Regions from separate parts of the Mesobacillus sp. S13 genome, predicted to be linked through region 1. Evidence: riboswitches for the same ligand, from Rfam matches in the RefSeq annotation. Region 1 holds a riboswitch; the other holds the start of a gene.
What was found. A riboswitch is a leader RNA that binds a small molecule or an ion and turns the genes downstream of it on or off. The one in region 1 is predicted to bind S-adenosylmethionine.
Positions count from the first base shown of each region.

Region 2: another riboswitch for S-adenosylmethionine. It lies ahead of LGO15_RS05300 (sugar ABC transporter substrate-binding protein); the one in region 1 lies ahead of mtnW (2,3-diketo-5-methylthiopentyl-1-phosphate enolase).

Region 1 covers NZ_CP084622.1:1,549,439-1,552,849, forward strand. The annotation lists gene LGO15_RS07715 (carbon-nitrogen family hydrolase) at 1-286, opposite strand, end outside; gene LGO15_RS07720 (pyridoxal phosphate-dependent aminotransferase) at 414-1,589, shown strand; SAM riboswitch class I at 1,669-1,775, shown strand; gene mtnW (2,3-diketo-5-methylthiopentyl-1-phosphate enolase) at 1,872-3,095, shown strand; gene LGO15_RS07730 (2-hydroxy-3-keto-5-methylthiopentenyl-1-phosphate phosphatase) at 3,092-3,411, shown strand, end outside.
Region 2 covers NZ_CP084622.1:1,042,262-1,045,672, forward strand. The annotation lists gene LGO15_RS05295 (dynamin family protein) at 1-1,187, shown strand, start outside; SAM riboswitch class I at 1,337-1,445, shown strand; gene LGO15_RS05300 (sugar ABC transporter substrate-binding protein) at 1,550-2,647, shown strand; gene LGO15_RS05305 (sugar ABC transporter ATP-binding protein) at 2,910-3,411, shown strand, end outside.

The DNA of each region.
Region 1 (3,411 bases):
TATTTTCAATGCCTGCTTCTGTTTTATTGGCAACAGAACCGCCTATGAAATGCGAGTCGTATTTCAAAGCTGCATCCTTTAAAAACTCTTTGGCTGCTTGTGCTTCTTCTTCAGCTGTGGTCTTTAAATTATCGAGATCATAGCCGGTCGTCCATAGTTCAGGAAGGACTATCATATCGGGTTTTTGTCCATTTGCCTGTTCAATCAGTTTGGCTGCATTTTTGTAATTTGTTTCAGGATCTCCAAACGCAATATCCATTTGTAGGCATGCTATTTTAAATTTCATCATTCATCACCGCCATAATTTCTGAAAATTATATCTTTACAAGTTACTATTTACGTTATATCATTTGTGACTAGAATTTCAAATTAAAATTTTAAAATAAACATATAAATCCTAAGCAGGTGAGAAAATGGAATTTCCACAGTCAGATTTACTAAAGAGCCTGCCCAAGCAGTTTTTTGCTTCACTGGTGCAAAAGGTGGGCGCTTATACAGAAAAAGGGGCAGACATCATCAATCTTGGCCAGGGAAACCCTGACCAACCGACACCGCAGCATATTGTTAAAAAACTGAAGCAAGCTGGAGAGAATCCAGCGAACCATAAGTATTCTCCTTTCAGAGGGCAGCGTTCGTTACGAGTAGCTGCAGCGACATTTTATAAAAGGGAGTACGGAGTCGACCTTGATCCGGAAGAAGAAATTGCCATCCTTTTCGGGGGCAAGGCTGGCCTGGTAGAAATTCCTCAATGTCTGTTGAATCCTGGGGACACTATTCTCGTTCCAGATCCCGGCTATCCTGACTACTGGTCTGGAGTCGAGCTGGCCAGGGCAAAAATGGTGACAATGCCACTCCGGGAAGAGAATGACTTTATGCCTGATTATGAAGAGTTAGCTGCCGAGCAATTGGATAAAGCCAAGTTGATGTTCCTTAACTATCCCAATAATCCTACAGGGGCAGTTGCCGATAAACAATTTTTTGATGAAACAATCGAGCTTGCACGGGAGAATGAGATTTGTGTCGTTCACGATTTTGCTTATGGTGGAATTGGATTTGACGGGAACCGCCCACAAAGCTTTTTACAGTCTGAAGGCGCAAAAGACGTAGGAATCGAAATTTATACTCTGTCAAAAACTTATAATATGGCTGGATGGCGTGTTGGTTTTGCTGCAGGAAACAAGAGTGTGATTGCCGCAATCAACTTGCTGCAGGACCATATGTATGTCAGCTTGTTTGGTGCAGTGCAGGAAGCAGCTGCAGAAGCATTGCTGGGACAGCAGGAGTGTGTGGCCGAGCTAAACAATCTATATGAAACCCGAAGAAACGTACTTATTGACGGCCTGACAAAGATAGGCTGGCAGGTTACTGCTCCAAAGGGCTCATTTTTTGCGTGGCTGAAGGTTCCAGAACCATTTACTTCGGTTGAATTTGCGGATTTCTTACTGGAAAAAGCACATATAGCAGTTGCCCCAGGTGTAGGATTCGGTGACTATGGAGAAGGTTTTGTGCGGGTGGGACTGCTGACTTCGGCAGAGAGACTGCAGGAAGCAGTCAGCAGAATTGAAAGCTTGGAAATATTCAAAAAATAGTTGACATTGTTTTATGAACCTGACATAATCCTAATTAACAAATTTACTTTAACCAATTAAATAACTTGATTAAATTATTTTCTTATCAAGAGCAGGCGGAGGGACGAGCCCGATGAAGCCCGGCAACCGATCCAGCGTAAGCTGGGCACGGTGCTAATTCTTGCAGCGAAAGCTGAAAGATGAGAAGAGTTTAGTGTATTTTCTAACCTCTTCTTTGTGAAGAGGTTTTTTTAATGCCCAAAATACAACTGGGTTCAATAAGTATCGAAGGGATTGATCTTCATGAGTGAAATTACAGCGACTTACATAGTCCATGACGCCAAACATAACCCGCAGAAAAAAGCAGAGGGAATCGCGCTCGGCTTGACAGTGGGATCCTGGACTGACCTGCCGGAACTGGACCAAAAACAATTAAGAAAACATAAGGGAAGAGTGGTTTCTGTAGAAGGCTCGAGCCTGGACCATAATTCAGAAACAGTGGCAACAATCAAAATCGCCTATCCTGCCCTCAATTTTTCACCAGACCTGCCAGCCATTTTGACAACTGTTTTTGGAAAACTCTCGCTTGATGGCAAAGTGAAACTTGTCGATCTCGAATTTGGTGAAGAGTTAAAGAAACACTTCCCGGGTCCTCGCTTCGGAATTGAAGGAATCAGGAGGAAGCTTGGTGTCTATGACCGTCCATTGCTTATGAGCATCTTCAAAGGTGTCATCGGACGTGATATGGATTTTCTGCTAAAACAGCTTAAAGAACAAAGCCTTGGAGGAGTTGACCTGATCAAGGACGATGAAATCCTGTTTGAAAACGAGCTTACACCTATTGAAAAGAGGGTCACTCTTGGGAAAGAGGTCCTTGAGCAAGTCTATGAAACTACAGGGCACAGGACCTTATATGCGGCCAATCTGACAGGAAGAACTTCACAGTTGAAGGACAAAGCAAGAAAAGCGGCTGAACTTGGAGCCGATGCACTGCTGTTCAATGTGTTCGCCTATGGCTTGGATGTTTTGCAGGAACTAAGGGAAGATGATGAAATCAGCATCCCAATCATGGCTCACCCAGCGGTAAGCGGTGCGCTGACATCGGCCGATGAATATGGCTTTTCCCATTCCTTGCTTTTAGGAAAATTACTCCGCTATGCCGGAGCAGACTTCTCGCTTTTCCCGTCACCATATGGAAGTGTGGCACTTGAAAAGCAGCAGGCGATATCAATTGCTGAGGCACTGACTGCTGAGGATCAATACGAAAGGACCTTCCCGGTTCCATCAGCAGGCATACATCCTGGAATGGTGCCGCTATTAGTTAAAGATTTCGGAGTTGATTCAATCATAAATGCAGGCGGAGGCGTCCATGGTCATCCTGGTGGAGCACAGGGTGGAGGCAAGGCTTTCAGGCAGGCGATTGAAACCGTACTCCAGAGAAAAAGCCTTGAAGAAGGGTCACTGGAGCATGATGAATTGAAAACAGCTATACGCCTGTGGGGCTCATCAGAGGCGGTGGCAAAGTGAGTCAGCCAGTAATATTTTGCGACTTTGACGGAACAGTAACAGAAAAGGACAATATCATAGCCATCATGAATGAATTCGGTTCGGATGGCTGGGATGAAATAAAAGAAGCAGTGCTGGGCCGCAGGATTTCGATCAGGGAGGGAGTCGGGAAAATGTTTTCTCTCCTACCTGTTTCGAAGAAGGAAGAAATCATTCAGTTTGCTGTACAGAACGCCAGGATCCGCCCGGGATTTCAAGAGTTTCTTGATTATGCACATGAGGAAGGTATACCTGTTTATATCGTCAGCGGAGGGATTGATTTTTTCATAGAACCTAT
Region 2 (3,411 bases), 510 kb from region 1:
AGTACTTCCCGCAGCTGCCTATTCACTTCCTGTTGAATAAAATAGATGCTGTCTACAGTCAGCAAGAGGCAATAGAAGTATTTGACCAAACATCAGCGGAAATCAGCCAATACTATCCTGAAGCAAAGATGTTCGCTTTCTCAGCTACTTATGACATAGGCAAGCAGTTGAGAGATTTCTCTGATTTTATCCAAGCAAACAGAAGCACAGTAGACTTCGAGCAGGAGCGCATAGCAAAACTGCAATTCTTTGTGAGAAGGGCGATCACATATTTGCTTGATAAACGGATTGAAATTGAAAATGACCATATGGAAACAATCAGCTGGAACGAAGAGATGGTAAGCAAGCTGAATGGTGCGATCAATCAGCTGGGTGACATCGAGGAAGAGAAATCGAAATCCATTCAGAAGTCGTACCGTAAAATCAAGGACGAAACCCGTACGGAAATCATTGAAAAAATTCCGGGAATCCTGCGGAGTTGTTCTGAATTGGTAACAGAGGATAGCGATTTCGGAAAAATCCATACTGAAATGGATGAAGCGATGAACAAGAAGATAAGAGAATATCTTGATGAAACACTGTTGCCGAAATTCCATGAGGATTTGCAGAGCTGGATTCAGCATTCGAAGGACGAATTCGATCATAGCCAAAACTACCTGAATGAAATGGCTGACGGTTTCAACTCGATGTATGGAGATGAACGGATCAGCCTGGACTGCGATTTCAGGGTACTTGATGATTGGCGCCGCGATGCAAGCCGGATGACGAACGGCGTTCACTATGAAAAAATCAACATCATGAACCGCTCGACACCACAGCAATTCTTCCTGAAGAGCGCAGGCAAGCTGCTAGGCGTGCTGCCGCAAAACAATGCGATGCTTTATAACCGATACAAAACCTATCTGGAGACAGAAGATTATTATGAGATCGGCGTAACCACTGCGAAAAGATTCCTGCAGCAATTCGAGATTTTTGAAAAATCGATTGAACGAGATGTGAACCTGTTCTTCAAAAATCCATTCAACGTTCTAGAAAAAGCAGTGGAAGATGCCAATTCCGAAATCGAGTATGGCAAGACGGAACTTGAAAAAATGAGAATCAACCCAGAACTGTACCGCGACCCTTTGACACTGTACGAAGTGAAGCTTCGCCAGTTTGAATGGATGACCGCAGCAGGAAGGGGTTAATTGAAAAGGAAGATTCCTAAGCGGAGTCTTCCTTTTTGCTTGGTGTGAAAAAAGAATAAAATTAAATTTTCGAAATAATATTGACAATATGAGTATAGGAGTTTAAAGTAAAATTTATCGATTTGCAACATTAACTCAATAAAGAAATTCTCTTATCAAGAGTGGCAGAGGGACTGGCCCTATGACGCCCAGCAACCGTTCCAAGTGGAATTGGTGCTAAATCCTGCAAAACAATTTTTTTGTTTTGAAAGATAAGAGAGGAATCCGACCTTTGCATTTTTACTGCGTTTGAAACCTCTCTTTTCTGGAGAGGTTTTTTTATTTGTGTTAGTCAGGCAGATCAATCAAAGGGGGAAATTCAGATGAAAAAAGGAATGAAAAAAGTATTTTTAGGTGCAGTTGCTTCCGCATTGCTGCTGACAGGCTGTGGCGGAGGAGAGACGAAGACGGCCTCCGGTCCTGTTGAGGGAGTTCCGGAGCGATTTGCCAAAGGTGAGGAAGTCAAAATTAAAGTTATCCGCAAGATTGGCGGAGACGACCATACTGCACAATTTTTAGCCGGAGCGAAAGCAGAAGGAGAAGCTCTTGGCTTTAAGGTAGACGTTTTTACTGCGAATGGAGATACAGCAAAATTCCATGACGCGATTAACCAAGGGCTGCAGCAGGATTATGATGGATTCATCATCTCGCATGGTGACGATGCGGCAACAGTAGATGATGTGAAAAAGTTAGTGGATGAGGGCAAAAGTGTTGTAACTTTTGATTCGAATCCAGACCTTGCTCAGGTAGAAGGTGTCACTCTTACTTCCCAGGACGATGAAGCCCTCGCCACTCAGGCGCTAGACCAGCTTGTGAAAGACCAAAATGGCGAAGCAAATATCGTTTATCTATGGGTAGATGGCTTCCCGCCGATGGTAAGAAGAAATAAAGTTTACCAGGAAACCTTAAAGGCGAATCCAGGAATCAAAGAGGTTGAGAGATTCGGAGTGGCTGCAGCCGATACTAGCGTACAGACGCAGAACGCTGTTGCAGCGATGTTGAATAAGCATCCAAAAGGAGAAATTGACGCGATTTTCGCAACTTGGGACGCATTTGCGATCGGTGCAGCACGTGCCATCAAGGAAGCAGGCCGCGATGAAATCAAGATTTACGGAATTGATGTTTCCAATGCTGACCTGCAGGAAATCCAGGGAGATGGAAGCTCATGGAAATACACGGCCGCTGTTGACCCGAAGCTGATTGGGGAAGTGAATATGAGATTGCTTGCGAAAAAGCTTGCCGGTGAAGAAACTCCAGCAAGCTATGACCTTGAAGCATCACTGATTTCACAGGAAGAGCTGCAGCAGTCAAAAGAACCGGTGAACATGGCAAATTTAGCTGAAATCATCGAAGGCTGGGGCAAATCCGATGCATTTTTGGAAGACTGGATGGAGAAATTGAAGGATCATTATAAGAAATAAATATGGAAATGGTTGGTTGAGAAGTTTTTATAGCTGAAAAAAATATTATATAGCGACTTTCTCGATTATATAGCGACTTTTTCAATAATATAGCGACTTTATTGGTTTTATAGCGACTTTTCAATTTATATAGCGAGAATTTCACTTTTATAGCGAATTGGAAATTCTGTGCGATTTTTTCCAGTTTACACTCAATCAAAACAGGCACTCTCAAACTTAAGAGAGTGTCTGCTTTGCAGAATGATAGAGAGGAGACATCGGGATGGAACTTCAAATGAAAAACATCAGTATTGAGTTTCCGGGAGTGCTTGCGCTGAATAAGGTGGATTTCAGCACAGAAACGGGCAGGATCCATGCGTTGATCGGTGCGAATGGCGCTGGCAAATCCACATTAATGAAGGTGCTTTCTGGAGCACACGACCATTTCACCGGTGAAATCCAGCTTGATGGCAGGAAGGTGGAAATCCGCAAGCCGGCAGATGCGCAGAAACTCGGAATCCAGACGGTATACCAGGAGGTTGATACAGCAATCATCCCGTCGCTGACTGTAGCAGAAAATATCATGCTTAATCACACAGTGCAGGGAATGAAAAACAAGCATTGGGTGAATTGGAAACAGCTTTTCAATCAGGCAGAGGCCATTTTATCAGACATGCACCTACAGATTCCCGTAAAAAAGCTGGCCGGGGATCTGACCCTCGCCGAAAAACAGCTTGTTCTGATTGCCCGGGCAATTTCAAGTGAATGTTCATTTTTAATCCTTG